2 linked regions of the Shumkonia mesophila genome follow. The protein of the gene in region 1 interacts with the protein of each later gene in a pairwise test. Links are inferred from orthologs where the notes say so. Each region holds a gene or a part of one and is shown on either strand. Other genes may lie near its edges. The genes, in order: pheT and secD.

Region 1 (6,083 bases):
GGATGTCGCCGTCACTCGGAGCGTCCTTGCGGCGAGATGAAAAGAAGGGATGGTGCCCAGGAGAAGACTCGAACTTCCACGACCTTTCGGCCACAGGTACCTGAAACCTGCGCGTCTACCAATTCCGCCACCTGGGCACGATTGCAGAACGGCCGGGAACTCCCCGGCGAGGCAGTCGTTAACCTTCCCGGCGACGGATGTCAACCGCGATTATCGTCTGTCGCGGTTGACGGCCGCGACATGGCCATTGTAAGCCAACGGACAGGCGATCCCGCGTGATGCCGGCGGGCAAGAGCGTCCGGCAATTCCGGCGGGATCACGGCAGGAAAGGAAGAGCAACATGAGCCGCCGGGTCGTCACCGTTTTCGGAGCATCGGGCTTTCTGGGCCGACACCTGGTCAAGCGGCTGGTGAAGGAGGGATTCATCATCCGCGCCGCCGTGCGCGACGTCGATGCGGCCCTTTTCCTCAAGACCATGGGCGATGTCGGTCAGGTCGTCATCGTCCAGGCCAACATCGCCAACCCCGCCTCGGTGGCCGCCGCCATCGAGGGGGCCGACGCCGCCGTCAACCTGGTCGGCATCCTGGTCGAGCGGGGCCGGCGCACCTTCCAGCGCCTGCATGCCGACGGCCCGGCCTATCTCGCCGCCGCCGCCGCCCGCGCCGGCCTCGGCCGGCTGGTCCAGGTGTCCGCCATCGGCGCCGACGCCGAATCGGAATCGGCCTACGCCCGCACCAAGGCCAGCGGCGAGGCGATGGCCCGGACCGCCTTCCCGGAGGTGACCGTGGTGCGCCCCAGCGTCGTATTCGGCCCCGAGGACAGATTCTTCAACCTGTTCGCGGCGATGACCCGCTGCCTGCCGGCGCTGCCGCTGATCGGGGGCGGCGCGACCCGCCTCCAGCCGGTCTACGCCGGCGATGTCGCCCAGGCCATTTGCCGGATTCTGGCCAGCCCCGAGACGCGGGGCCAGACATACGAGCTGGGCGGGCCCAAGATCTATACCTTCCGCCAGCTCATGGAGATGATGCTGGCCGAGATCCACCGCCGCCGGCCCCTGGTCCCGGTGCCGTTCGCCATGGCCTCGATCGAGGCCTGGTTCCTGGAAAAGACCCCCTGGCCGCTGCTGACCCGCGACCAGGTGAAGCTGCTCAAGCGCGACAACGTGGTGGCGTCCTCCGCCCTCAGCCTCGACGCGCTGGGCATCGCGCCAACGCCGCTCGAGGCCATCCTGCCCACCTATCTGGCGCGCTACCGCCCGGCGGGCGCGCTATAAGGGCCGGGGCGGGGCCTTCACTTACGGACCGGGCGCAGCGGGCGCGTCTTCCTTGCGCCAGACCGCCTCGTAGAGCGGGATCGGTTCCCTGAACCCCTTCATCACGCGCTCGCCCAGGGTGTTGAACGTGATGTCCTTGCCCGAGCACAGGCCGCGCACCACCTCGGACACCACGATCTGATCGGATTGGGCGGCCGCGCACAGCCGCGCCGACAGCTGCACCGTGATGCCGAACAGGTCGTCGTCCTCGATCACCGGCTCGCCGGCGTTGATGCCGATGCGCAGGTGCAACGGAATATCGCCCTCCGCCGTGTTGTTGGCCGCCACCCGGCGCAGCATCTCGATGGCCGCCTCGACGGCGTTCGATACGGTGGCGAAGGACGCCATGATGCCGTCACCCGTGTGCTTGACCTCGCGGCCCGAATAGTTGGTGAGCGCCGAGCGGACGATGCGGTTGTGGGTACGCACCACGTACTGGGCGGCATCGTCGCCCACCGTGACGGTCATGGTGGTCGAATCGACGATGTCGGTGAACATGACGGCAAGCGGCCCCGTCTGTTCCTCCAGCTTGGCGGGATTGCGCCAGGCATCCAGCGCCCCCGTCAATTGGCGCGGGCCATTCTCGTCCCCTTCCAGGAAGGCCATCATCGAGCGCCGGCCCGCCTCGTACATTTCGAGATAGCGCGGCTGCATCAGGTAGCTGTCGGCGTTCACGGCGAACTTGCGGGCCATCTCCCACGGCGTTCCCAGGGTCACGGCGCCCTCGGCCAGGATGATCCGGGCGTCGTCGCCTTCGATGGCCTGGGTGGTCGCCAGCGCGCCGACAGCGCCGGCGACGTAGAGGTTGATGCCGAAACGCGAGAAGGTGTCGATGGGGCCCGAGGACTTGATCGCTTCGATGGCCCCGGCCAGAAACGTCATCATGCGCATCTTCTGCTGCTGGCCGGCCGGCGACAACTGGGGCTGGGCGGCCTCGGGTTCCTCCGCCGGCTCGTCCAGGAGGTTCTCTTCGCTCTCCCCCGGAAGGCTGGCTTCCGGCGGCCACTCGACACTCAGTTCGGGCGATGGGGCGGGCGGCAGCGTGGGCGACGGCGGCTCCGGGATCAGGGAGGTGTCGGCCGGCAGCCGCGAAAGATGTTTCTGCCGGCGGGGCCTGGGTGGCGCCGGCGGGCGGACGCGTCGCGGCCTGACCACCTCGACCCCCGTGAGCACGATGGCCGCCAGAAGGGCGAAGGTCAGCAGGAACGAGGCGACGAAGGCGACGAACAGCACGCTGGTCTGCCCGTTGCCGACGAAGGTGATGTTGCGCTGGGCCAGGGCCGGCGCCAGGGATGGCAACAGGACCGTCGCCATCGCCGCTACGAACAGCGAAATCAGGATGAAGACGGCGACGCGGGCGAGCAGGCCGGTCACCGTGACCTGCTTTGGCTTGCGGGGAAGCGGTCGCGCCTTATACGACAGGATTTCCACAAGACTGCGCCGCCGCTTGGCCGGGCCGGAAGGCACCTCCGTGCCGTCCTCCTCCCACAACAACCCGTCCAGATCGTCGTCGTCCTGCGTAGTGCCGGACCGCGCCGCCGCCGCGCGGTACCGCCTGGCCTTGACGGACGGGGAGCCGGCTTTCGGCCCCGGCGCATGCGCGCCCTTGTAGACGGTGACCTGCTTGTAGAGGCCGCTCTCCTTGTCGTAGACCTCGCGCACCACCTTGACGGCCGATTTCGTAGTGTGCTCGAGCTGCTTTGCCTCCTCGATGGCCATCGCCGCGCCGGTCACCGGATAGCGGGCGTGAATCTCCCAGCGGCTGCCGACCAGTATGCAGACCTCGTAACTGGCTTCTATCTCGCTCATGTGCGCCTTGACGACTCCGGAGCCCAGCCCGGCCGATCTCCCTTCCATCCGAAGGGGAGCCATAGATTAGCGGGAACACGGGAAAAACAACAGGACGTCAATGCCGGCGGGATATCCCGCCGGATGCGCGACCCGCCCTCCGGTTGCGTCCCGCTAGGCCCGCAGGCTTCCGCCGGTCGCCTTCTCAACCTTGGAAACGATCTGGGCGGCGACCGCCTCGATCTCCTGGTCGGTCAGGGTCTTTTCCTTGGGCTGGAGCACGACGTTGATGGCGAGCGACTTCTTTCCCGCCTCCAGGGCGCCCCCGGCGAAGACGTCGAAGACGCGGATCTCGGCGATGAGATCGGGATGCGCGCTGCGCGCCGCCTTCAGTACGTCGCCGGCCGCGACCGTCGCGTCGATGACAAAGGCGAAATCCCGCTCGACGGGCTGGAACGGCGACAGGACGAGATAGGGTTTCGCCGCCCCCTTGCGGCGCTTCGGCGCCGGAATGTTGTCGAGGAAGGCCTCGAAGCCGACCGCCGGCCCGCGCACGTCCATCTTGGCCAAGACGCCGGGATGGATTTCGCCGAACCAGGCCAGCACCACCTTCGAACCCAGGCGCAGGCTGCCCGAGCGCCCCGGGTGGTACCAGGCCGGGGCCTCGGCCGAAACCTGAAGGTTGTCCACCGGCGCGCCGGCCGCCGCCAGCGCCGCCACGGCGTCGGCCTTGGCGTCGAAAACGTCGACGGGACGCGCCGCTTCCGCCCAGTTGCGCGGGCCGCGGCGCCCCGAACGGATGCCGGCGGCGACGATGGCCTCGTCTTCCGGCTTGTCGCCGGCGAACTGCGGGCCGACCTCGAACAGCGCCGCGTCGGCGATGCCGCGGTCGGCGTTACGCCCGGCCGCGGCGATCAGGTTGGGCAGCAGCGAGGGGCGCATGGCGTCGAGATCGGCGCTGATCGGATTGGTCAGGCGGACTGCCTCGGCGCCGCCGCCGAAGAGCTTCGCCGTCGCCGCCGGCAGGAACGACAGTGTCACCGCCTCGACCATGCCACGCGCCGCCAGGGTGCGCCGGGCCGTCACCCGGCGCTTCTGTTCGGGCGTCCAGGCCGGCCGCGGCAGCGATGCGGTTCGTTCCAGTGGCACCACCGGAATGTGTTCGTAGCCGTGGATGCGGATGACTTCCTCGACCAGGCAGGCCTCGCCGACGATGTCGCCGCGCCAGGACGGCACCGAAACCGTCAGATGGCCGCCGGTTTCCTTCGGACCAAAGCCGAGCGCCGTGAGGATGCGTTCGATCTCGGGCTTGGCGACGTCGACGCCGCCCAGGGTGTGGATGCGTACGGGCCTGAGCTTGATATCGCGCCGCCAGTCGGGCTCGGCCCCGGCGATCACCACCTCGGAGGCCTCGCCGCCGCACCATTCCTGGATCAGGCGGGTGGCGATCTCGATGCCGTCGATAAGGAAGGCCGGATCGACGCCGCCGCGCTCGAAGCGGAAACGGGCATCGGTCTGCAGGTTGAGCGTACGGCCGGTCCTGGCCGTGCGCACCGCGTCGAAATAGGCGGATTCGAGGAAGACGTTGACGGTCTCCTCGGAGCAGCCGGTCCGTTCGGCGCCGATGACGCCGCCCAACGCCTCGGGCGCCTCGTCGTCGGCGATCACCGTCATCTCGGAGTCGGCGGTGTATTCCTTGCCGTTCAGCGCCAGGATGGTCTCGCCGGGGCGGGCGAGGCGCGGCCGGATGTGGCCCCGCACCTTGTCGGCGTCAAACACATGGAGCGGCCGGTTGAGGCCGATGGTCAGAAGGTTGGTAACGTCGACCAGCGCCGAGATGGGCCGCAGGCCGACCGCGGTCAGCCGTTCCTTGACCCAGCGCGGGCTTTCGACGTTCCTGACGCCGCGCAGGTAGCGGCCGACGAAATAGGGGCAGGCGTTCCGCTTGTCCTCCGGAAAGTCGAAGATGACGTCGATCGGGCTTTTGAACGAGCCGGCCACCGGCGTCGCGTCGAGGGGCTTGAGCCGGCCGAGGCCGGCGGCGGCCAGATCGCGCGCGATGCCGCGCACGCCCAAGCAGTCGCCACGGTTGGGGGTGATGGAAACATCGAACACCGGGTCCGACAGGCCCATGACGTCGACGGCACGCGCCCCGATGGGGGCGTCCTCGGGCAGCTCGATGATACCGGAATGGTCGCTGCCCAGGCCCATCTCGTCCTCGGAGAGCATCATGCCATTGCTCTCGACGCCACGGATGGAGGCCTTCTTGAGGGTCACCTGGATGCCGGGCACGTACTGGCCGGGCCGCGCCAGCACCGCCTTCATGCCGGCCCTGGCATTGATCGCCCCGCACACCACGCTGATCGGGCCTTCGCCGAAATCGACGGTGCAGGCCTTGAGGCGGTCGGCGTTGGGATGGGGTTCGGCCGCCAGCACATGGGCGACGACGAAATCCTCGAGCCCCCTGGAGCGCTGGGTGACGCTCTCGACCTCGATGCCGATGGCGGTCAGTTTCGCCGCCACCTCATCGGCCCCGGCCTCGGTGTCCAGGTACTCCTTGAGCCAGCTCAGGGTGAACTTCATGGATTGAGCCCTCCCACCAGGCTCGGCACGTCCAGCGCCGCGAAGCCGTAATGCCTGAGCCAGCGCAGATCGGATTCGAAGAAGGTGCGCAGGTCCGGGATGCCGTATTTCAGCATGGCGATGCGCTCCAGCCCCATACCGAAGGCGAAGCCCTGGTAGCGGCTGGAATCGATGCCGCAGTTTTCCAGCACCACCGCGTTGACCATGCCGCAGCCCAGGATCTCCAGCCAATCGTCGCCCCGCCCGATGCGGAACTGGCCGCCCTCGCGGGTGCAGCCGATGTCGACCTCGGCGGAGGGCTCGGTGAACGGGAAATAGCTGGGCCGGAAGCGCACCGGCAGGTCGTCGACCCCGAAATAGGCGCGGCAGAACTCGATCAGGCAGCCCTTGAGGTGGCCCA
Region 2 (7,070 bases), on another replicon or contig:
CCTTGAGATAGTCCGGACGGCGGTTGCGGTAGTCGATGTAGTAGGAATGTTCCCACACGTCGCATCCGAGCAGTGCCGGTTTGCCGTACGCCATCGGGCTTTCGCCGTTGGGGGTCTTGGCGACGGCCAGTTTGCCGTTCTCGACGGTAAGCCAACACCACCCAGAGCCGAACTGGGTGACCCCGGCCTCGATGAACTTGGCCTTGAAGGCGTCGATCCCGCCGAAATCCGCGGTGAGCTTCTTCTCAAGCTCGCCGGGAATGGCGCCGCCGCCCATCGGCTTCATCCACTGCCAGAACTGAACGTGGTTCCAATGCTGGCTGGCGTTGTTGAACAGCCCGGTCAGCGCCTTGTCCTTGTAGGCGGCCTGTACGACCTCCTCCAGCGACTTGCCCTCCAGGCCGGTGCCTTGGACCAGCTTGTTGCCGTTGTCCACGTAGGCCTGATGATGCTTGCCATGGTGGTACTCCAGCGTCTCGGCCGACATATAGGGCTCAAGCGCGTTCTTGGCGTACGGCAATGTGGGCAGAGAAAATGCCATGATGCTACCTCTTCTTATTTGCAAACTATCCTAGGCGCTAAATGTGTGACGTAAATCGGCTCCGTCAAGGCCGGCACGACGCATTTCGAGCGACTCGTCCGGCGCGCCGGGGTCTGCCCTTCCCCGCGGCGGCGCAACCGGATATGATTTTTTAGACAATTGAAAGATATCGGGAAAACCGTCAGTCATAGGAGGAGGGAATGGCCTTTGAACTTCCGGCATTGCCTTATGCCAACACCGCGCTGGAGCCCCACATCAGCGCCAAGACGCTGGAATTCCACCACGGCAAGCACCACAACGCCTATGTCGTCAACCTCAACAACCTGATCAAGGACACGCCGCTGGCTTCCGCTCCGCTGGAGCGGATCGTGCGGGAAACGGCCGGGGATGCCGCCAAGGCGGGCGTTTTCAACAATGCCGCCCAGGTGTGGAACCACACGTTCTACTGGAAGGCCATGAAGCCGAACGGCGGCGGCGCGCCGGCCGGCAAGGTGGCCGCCAGGATCGACGAAGACTTCGGCGGCTATGCGGCGTTTCGCGAGCAGTTCAAGACCGCGGCCGTCACCCAGTTCGGCAGCGGCTGGGCATGGCTGGTGCAGGACGGGGGCCGGCTGAAGATCGTGAAGACCGGCAACGCCGATACCCCCATCGCCCACGGCCAGACGCCGCTGATCACCTGCGACGTGTGGGAGCACGCCTATTACCTGGACTACCAGAACCGGCGTCCGGATTATGTCGATATCTTCCTCGACCATCTGGTCAACTGGGATTTCGCCGCCGCCAATCTCGGCTAGGCCCTTCGGTCGTCAACAATGCGAACGGCCTGGAGGTTCCCCTCCGGGCCGTTCTCGCTAAACGGCGATGAGGGCGGCGGCGACGCGGCGGCCTTCGCCGACCAGCACGTTGTAGGTGCGGCAGGCCGCGCCCGTGTCCATCCACTCGAGGGCCATGCCGACGGCCTTGACGGCGGCGCGCAACCCCGCCGGTTCGGGGCCGAAGCGGGTGCCACAGCCGATCAGCAGGATGTCGACGGTTCCGGCAAGGGAGCGAATGGGCGTCAGGTCGTCGGCGGAAAGGATCGCGCCATCGGCGACCGGCCACGCCGTCCAGCCGTCGGGCCAGACGACAACCGAGCCCGTGACGACTTCTCCCGAAATGCGAAACCGACCTTCGCCATAGGCCTGAACCACCTTGCGGCCGGGGGAAACCCTTGGCGTGATGTCGAGGCCGGAAATAACGCTTACGGCGACGCCTTGGCCGCCGCCTCCTCGGTTTTGCTCGACCGGCGCGGCACCCTCATGTAGAGCAGCAGCGGCGCCGCCACGCAAATCGACGAAAAAGTGCCGATCCCGATGCCGTAGATCATGGCGAAGCTGAACCCGCGGACGACCTCGCCGCCGAACAGGTATAGCGCGGTGATGGCGACCAGGGTCGTCAAACTGGTCATGATGGTGCGCGCGAGGGTCTCGTTGATGCTGCGGTTCAGCAGGTCCGGCAAGGCCATCGTCTTGTACTTGCGCAAATTCTCGCGGACGCGGTCGAACACCACCACGGTATCGTTGATGGAATAGCCGGCGATGGTCAGCACGGCAGCGATGGTCGAGAGGTTGAACTCCCATTGCAGAATGGCGAAGACGCCGATCGTACTGATCACATCGTGAAGCAGCGCGATGACCGCGGCCAGGCCGAACTGCCACTCGAAGCGGAACCAGATGTAGATGAGCATGGCGATCAGGGCCAGGACCACCGCGTAAATGCCGTCCAGCAGCAACTCGTTGCTGACCTGCGGTCCGACCACTTCGACCCGGCGGTATTCGACGCCCGCCCCCAGGGCCTGTTTGACCTTCTCGACCGCGACCTGCTGCTGGGCGTCCCCACCTTCCTGCTTGGCAAGCCGGATCAACACGTCGTCAGGCGCACCGAACCCCTGCAAGGCGACCTCGCCAAGATCGAGATCGTTGAGGGTCGAGCGCATGCCGCCAATGTCGGCCGGCCCCTGGGTCTTGACCTCCAGCAGGATGCCGCCTTGGAAGTCGATGCCGTAGTTGAGGCCGCGAACGGCAAACAGGGCGAGCGAACCCAAAACCAGCAGCACGGAAAACACGAAGAAAAACTTGCGCCACGCGATGAACGGAATGTTCGTGCCCGGCGGAACGAGTTGCATACGAAAAAGCATGGCTTGGCGCCTAGATTTTCAAGGTCTGCGGCCGGGCGCGACGAAGCCACCCCAGCACGATCACGTGGGTTAGCATGACGCCGGTGAACATCGATGCCGCGATGCCGATGGCCAACGTCACCGCAAAGCCGCGGACCGGGCCGGACCCGAACTGATAGAGAAGCACGGCAGCGATCAGCGTCGTCAGGTTGGCGTCGATGATGGTCCGCGTCGCCTGCGAATAGCCGGTCTCGATCGCCGAGATCGGCGAGCGACCATTGCGCAATTCTTCGCGGATGCGTTCGAAAATCAACACATTGGCGTCGACCGCCATGCCGACGGTCAGCACGATGCCGGCGATGCCGGGCAACGTCAGGGTCGCCTGCAGCACCGAGAGCGATGCCATGATGAGGAACATGTTGAAGACGACCGCGATATCGGCAACCGCCCCGAAGCGGCCGTAGACCATCACCATGATGACGACGACCAGAACGAGGCCGAGTACGCTGGCCACCTTGCCGGCGGCGATCGAATCGGCGCCGAGGCCCGGCCCGACGGTCCGTTCCTCGAGAATGGTCAACGGTGCCGGCAGGGCGCCGGCCCGCAACAGCAGGGCGAGATCTTGCGCCGACTGGAAGCTGAAGCTGCCGCTGATCTGCCCGGAGCCGCCGAGAATGGGCTCGCGGATATTGGGCGCGCTGATCACCTTGCCGTCGAGCACGATGGCCAGCAGGCGGTTGACGTTGTCGGTGGTGATCTTGCCGAAGCGCTTGCCGCCAGAGGCATCGAAACGGAAATTGACCACCGGTTCCGACGTGCGCGGGTCGGTGCCGACCTGGGCGTTGGCCAAAGCGTCGCCGCTCAGCATCACCCGCTTGTTGATGACGTACATGCGCGGCTGGCCGTTGGCCACCGTCTCGTGCGAGGACGGCAGCAGCATCGAGCCGGGCGGCAGGCGCCCGGCCATCGCCTCGGCCACCGGCACCTGATCGTCGACCAGGTGGAAGGTCATCTTCGCGGTCTTGCCCAGCAGCTGCTTGATGCGTTCCGGATCATCCAGCCCGGGAAGCTGCACCAGGATGCGATCCTCGCCCTGTCGGATGATGGTCGGTTCGCGCACGCCCGTCTCGTCGATGCGCCGCCGCACGATTTCGATGGACTGCTCGACGGCCGAGCGGGTCCGTTCCTTGATGGCCTGCTCGGTCAAGGTCAGGGAGATGCGTCCGCCGTCCTCCATCGTGGCGCTGATGCCGCTTTCCAGGCCGCGCACCAGATCGTAGGCCGTCTGCACCCGATCGGCGTCGGGAATGTTCACCACCACCGACTGGCCACGCACACCGAGGCCGGTATAGCGAATGCGTTCCTTGCGCAACTCGGTGCGCATCGCTTCGATCAGGGTGTCCTGACGCTCGCGAATGACCGAAGCGACGTCGACCTCCAAGAGAAGGTGCGAGCCGCCCTGCAGATCCAGTCCCAGGCTGATTTGCTGATGGGGCAACCAGTCGGGCAGCGAATCCGCCAGATCGCGGCTCAGGAAATTGGGGATGGAAAACAACACGCCGAACGCACAGACAACGACGACGACGATCACCTTCCACTTGGCGATATGAACCATCGGAAACGTCTCACCGGAGGGCGGTTATTTGCCCTTCCCCCCGAGAAAATTCTTCAGCTTGGAAACCGCGCTTTCCGGCTGGCTGCCGGCCGCGGCGTCCGTCGGCTTGCCGGCATCCTTGACCGGCTCGGTCTTCGAGCGCACGCCGGCAACCATGCCGCGCTGCACACGGACGCGGATGCCTTCGGCGATTTCGACCATCAGTTCGGTCTCGTCGACCACCTTGGTCACGGTGCCGAGAATGCCGCCGTTGGTCACGATCTTGTCGCCGCGACGGATGGCCGACAGCATTTCGCGATGCTGCTTGGCCTTCTTCTGCTGCGGACGGATGAGCAGGAAATAGAAAACAACGAAGATGAGGACCAGCGGCAGAAGGGCCTCGAAACCGCCGCCACCGAGACCACCCCCGGCTTGGGCATATGCGGGCGAGATGAACATCAGGGAACTCCCTAGAATTCTTGGGCAAAGCCAGCGGGAATATACCGGTCCCCACGCGACTTGCAAACGGAAACAGCCGGGCCCTCAATGTGGGGGGGCAAGGAAGGGCGTGTCAACTGCCCCCGGGGTTGACGGAGCGCGGCCCTGTGCTAGGGTGCGCCGGCCGTCTTGGGAAGGATGCGAAAAATGCCCGACATCGACCCGCTGCCGCTGTGGCGCCGCATCGCCGATGCGCTTGAACGGCTGGCCCCGCCGGCTCGTCGGGTCGCCGACGTCGCCGCCGCCGCCGCTTTCGTCTGGCACGCTGACGACGATTGGCTGGAACCCGTTCCCGAGGTCAGCCGTGTCGACATCGGCCTTCTCAAGGGCATCGAGCGCCAGCGCGACATCCTGCTGGAGAACACCCGCCGCTTCGCCAAGGGCCTGCCCACCAACAACGCCCTGCTGTGGGGCGCCCGCGGCATGGGCAAAAGCTCGCTGGTCAAGGCCGTTCACGCCCGGATCGAAGAGGAGACGCCCGGGCTGCTTGGCCTGGTCGAGATCCATCGCGAAGACATCCAGTCCCTGCCCCGCCTTCTCGGCATCCTGCGCGAGGCGAAGCGCCGGTTCATCATCTTCTGCGACGATCTGTCGTTCGACGGCCACGACGCCTCGTACAAGTCGCTGAAGGCGGTGTTGGAGGGGGGCATCGAAGGCCGACCGACCAATGTCGTCTTCTACGCCACCTCGAACCGCCGCCACCTGATGCCGCGCGACATGATCGAGAACGAGCGCTCGACCGCCATCAACCCGGCCGAGGCGGTCGAGGAAAAGGTATCGATGTCGGATCGGTTCGGGCTGTGGCTGGGGTTTCACCCTTGCGGCCAGGACGTTTTCTTCGACATCGTCGAGGGATACGCCGCCGCTTACGGCCTGCCCATTCAGCCCGCCGAACTGCGCGCCCGCGCCAATGAATGGTCGGTCACCCGCGGCGCCCGTTCGGGCCGGGTCGCCTGGCAGTTCATTCAGGATCTGGCTGGCGAGCTGGGCAAACCGCTCGACTGACTGGCAAGCCCGGCCGATGGCTTGGCTATTCGGTCTTGACTTCGTCGTCGGCCGGCCCGCTTGCCTTGCGCCGCCCGCCACGCGGGGCGCGATGTTCGGCCGGCTTGGCCGGGGTCGCGGCCTCGACGGTCGCCGCGGCGGCGGCTTCGGCGGCCGCCACTTCCGGCAAGGGCCATGCGCTCCAGGGATACGGCCTGACCTCGCTCCGGAAGGTCAGGAAGTCGACGGTCTGGCGCAGGAAGATCGCCAGGCTGGCGCCAAATCCGCTAAGCCGGGGCTGTACATCGCCGGTGAACAGCTTGAACAGGATTTGCACGGCCGCGACGAAGAAGGTGACGAATTTGGCGACCTCGAAGGCAATCCCGAACAAGATCATGTAGAGCAGCCTGAGCCACGCCTGCTTGTCGGACAGGTGCTTGCGCACTCCTGTTCCCGTGTTTTCGTCCCCCACGGTTCAAACCTCCCCTTTTTCCCGGCTCTGGATTGTGAGCCGGAAGTGTACGCCACCCCCGGCGTGGCGGCAATTGGCGTCGCGCCCGCGAAAGCGTGGCATCAACCGGCCAACTGCTCGGTCAACCGGCTGCGCGGGTCGACAGCCTGCCTTCCCTTGCGCAACTCGAAGTGCAGTTGAGGCTTCGTCACGTTGCCGGTCGAGCCGATCCGGGCGATGACCTGCCCCTTCTTCACCGTATCGCCGCGCCTGACCAGCAGTTCGTCATTGTGGGCGTAGGCGGTGACCCAGCCGTCGGCATGCTTGATCAGGAGCAGGTTGCCAAATCCCCTGAGTTCGTTGCCGGCATAGGCGACGACCCCGCCCGCCGAGGCGTAAACCGGTGTGCCCCGCGGCGCCTCGATGTTGATGCCGTCGTTGTGCAGCCCCTTGGCTTTGGGGCCGAATTCCAGGACGACTTGGCCCCGGGCCGGCCAGATGAACCCCTCTCCCCCCACCATCGGCGGCGGTTCGGGCGCGACGGGAGCTGTCGGCGCCGCTTCCGGCGCCAAGCGGGCGGTCGGCGGCGGGGCGGGTGCGAGCGGAGCCGGCGGCGCGGAATTCGGAGCGGGTTCGGACGGTGGCAGCATGGTGACCGCCGGCCCCTCGCGGCCGGCGGGAGGCGGCGCCAGTTCCTCGGCCTGCATACCGCGGGCAACCGCCGTTGGCGGCGGCTGCTGCTGCGCTACCGCCTGTGGAACCGCGGGAATACGCAGTTCCTGGCCGACCTGAATGGCATAGGAGGATTCGAGGCGGTTGGCCTGGGCCAGTTCATACATGTCGACGC

What was found.
Region 2: the proteins of pheT (region 1) and secD interact in binary tests that used the Escherichia coli proteins (3 or more experiments, as listed by UniProt). The link is inferred for Shumkonia mesophila from one-to-one orthologs.

The regions. Positions count from the first base shown.
Region 1 is NZ_JAOTID010000001.1:666,762-672,844, reverse strand. What follows is about bases 2,980-6,083. They hold pheT (phenylalanine--tRNA ligase subunit beta), read right to left. Parts: upstream 5,684-6,083; coding sequence 3,275-5,683; downstream 2,980-3,274. Other genes in these bases: pheS (phenylalanine--tRNA ligase subunit alpha), read right to left, coding at 5,680-6,083; ODR01_RS03015 (adenylate/guanylate cyclase domain-containing protein), read right to left, coding at 2,980-3,121. In the rest of the region: ODR01_RS03030 (ribonuclease D), read right to left, coding at 1-15; ODR01_RS03020 (complex I NDUFA9 subunit family protein), read left to right, coding at 341-1,273; more of ODR01_RS03015, read right to left, coding at 1,295-2,979.
Region 2 is NZ_JAOTID010000010.1:102,115-109,184, reverse strand. The notes cover bases 2,020-4,878. They hold secD (protein translocase subunit SecD), read right to left. Parts: upstream 4,312-4,878; coding sequence 2,728-4,311; downstream 2,020-2,727. Other genes in these bases: yajC (preprotein translocase subunit YajC), read right to left, coding at 4,336-4,749; secF (protein translocase subunit SecF), read right to left, coding at 2,020-2,717. Outside these bases: ODR01_RS16490 (superoxide dismutase), read right to left, coding at 1-541; ODR01_RS16485 (superoxide dismutase), read left to right, coding at 742-1,335; ODR01_RS16480 (Mth938-like domain-containing protein), read right to left, coding at 1,393-1,731; more of secF, read right to left, coding at 1,782-2,019; ODR01_RS16460 (ATP-binding protein), read left to right, coding at 4,936-5,793; ODR01_RS16455 (DUF4389 domain-containing protein), read right to left, coding at 5,819-6,244; ODR01_RS16450 (LysM peptidoglycan-binding domain-containing M23 family metallopeptidase), read right to left, coding at 6,346-7,070. UniProt on the Escherichia coli protein: Part of the Sec protein translocase complex. Interacts with the SecYEG preprotein conducting channel. SecDF uses the proton motive force (PMF) to complete protein translocation after the ATP-dependent function of SecA.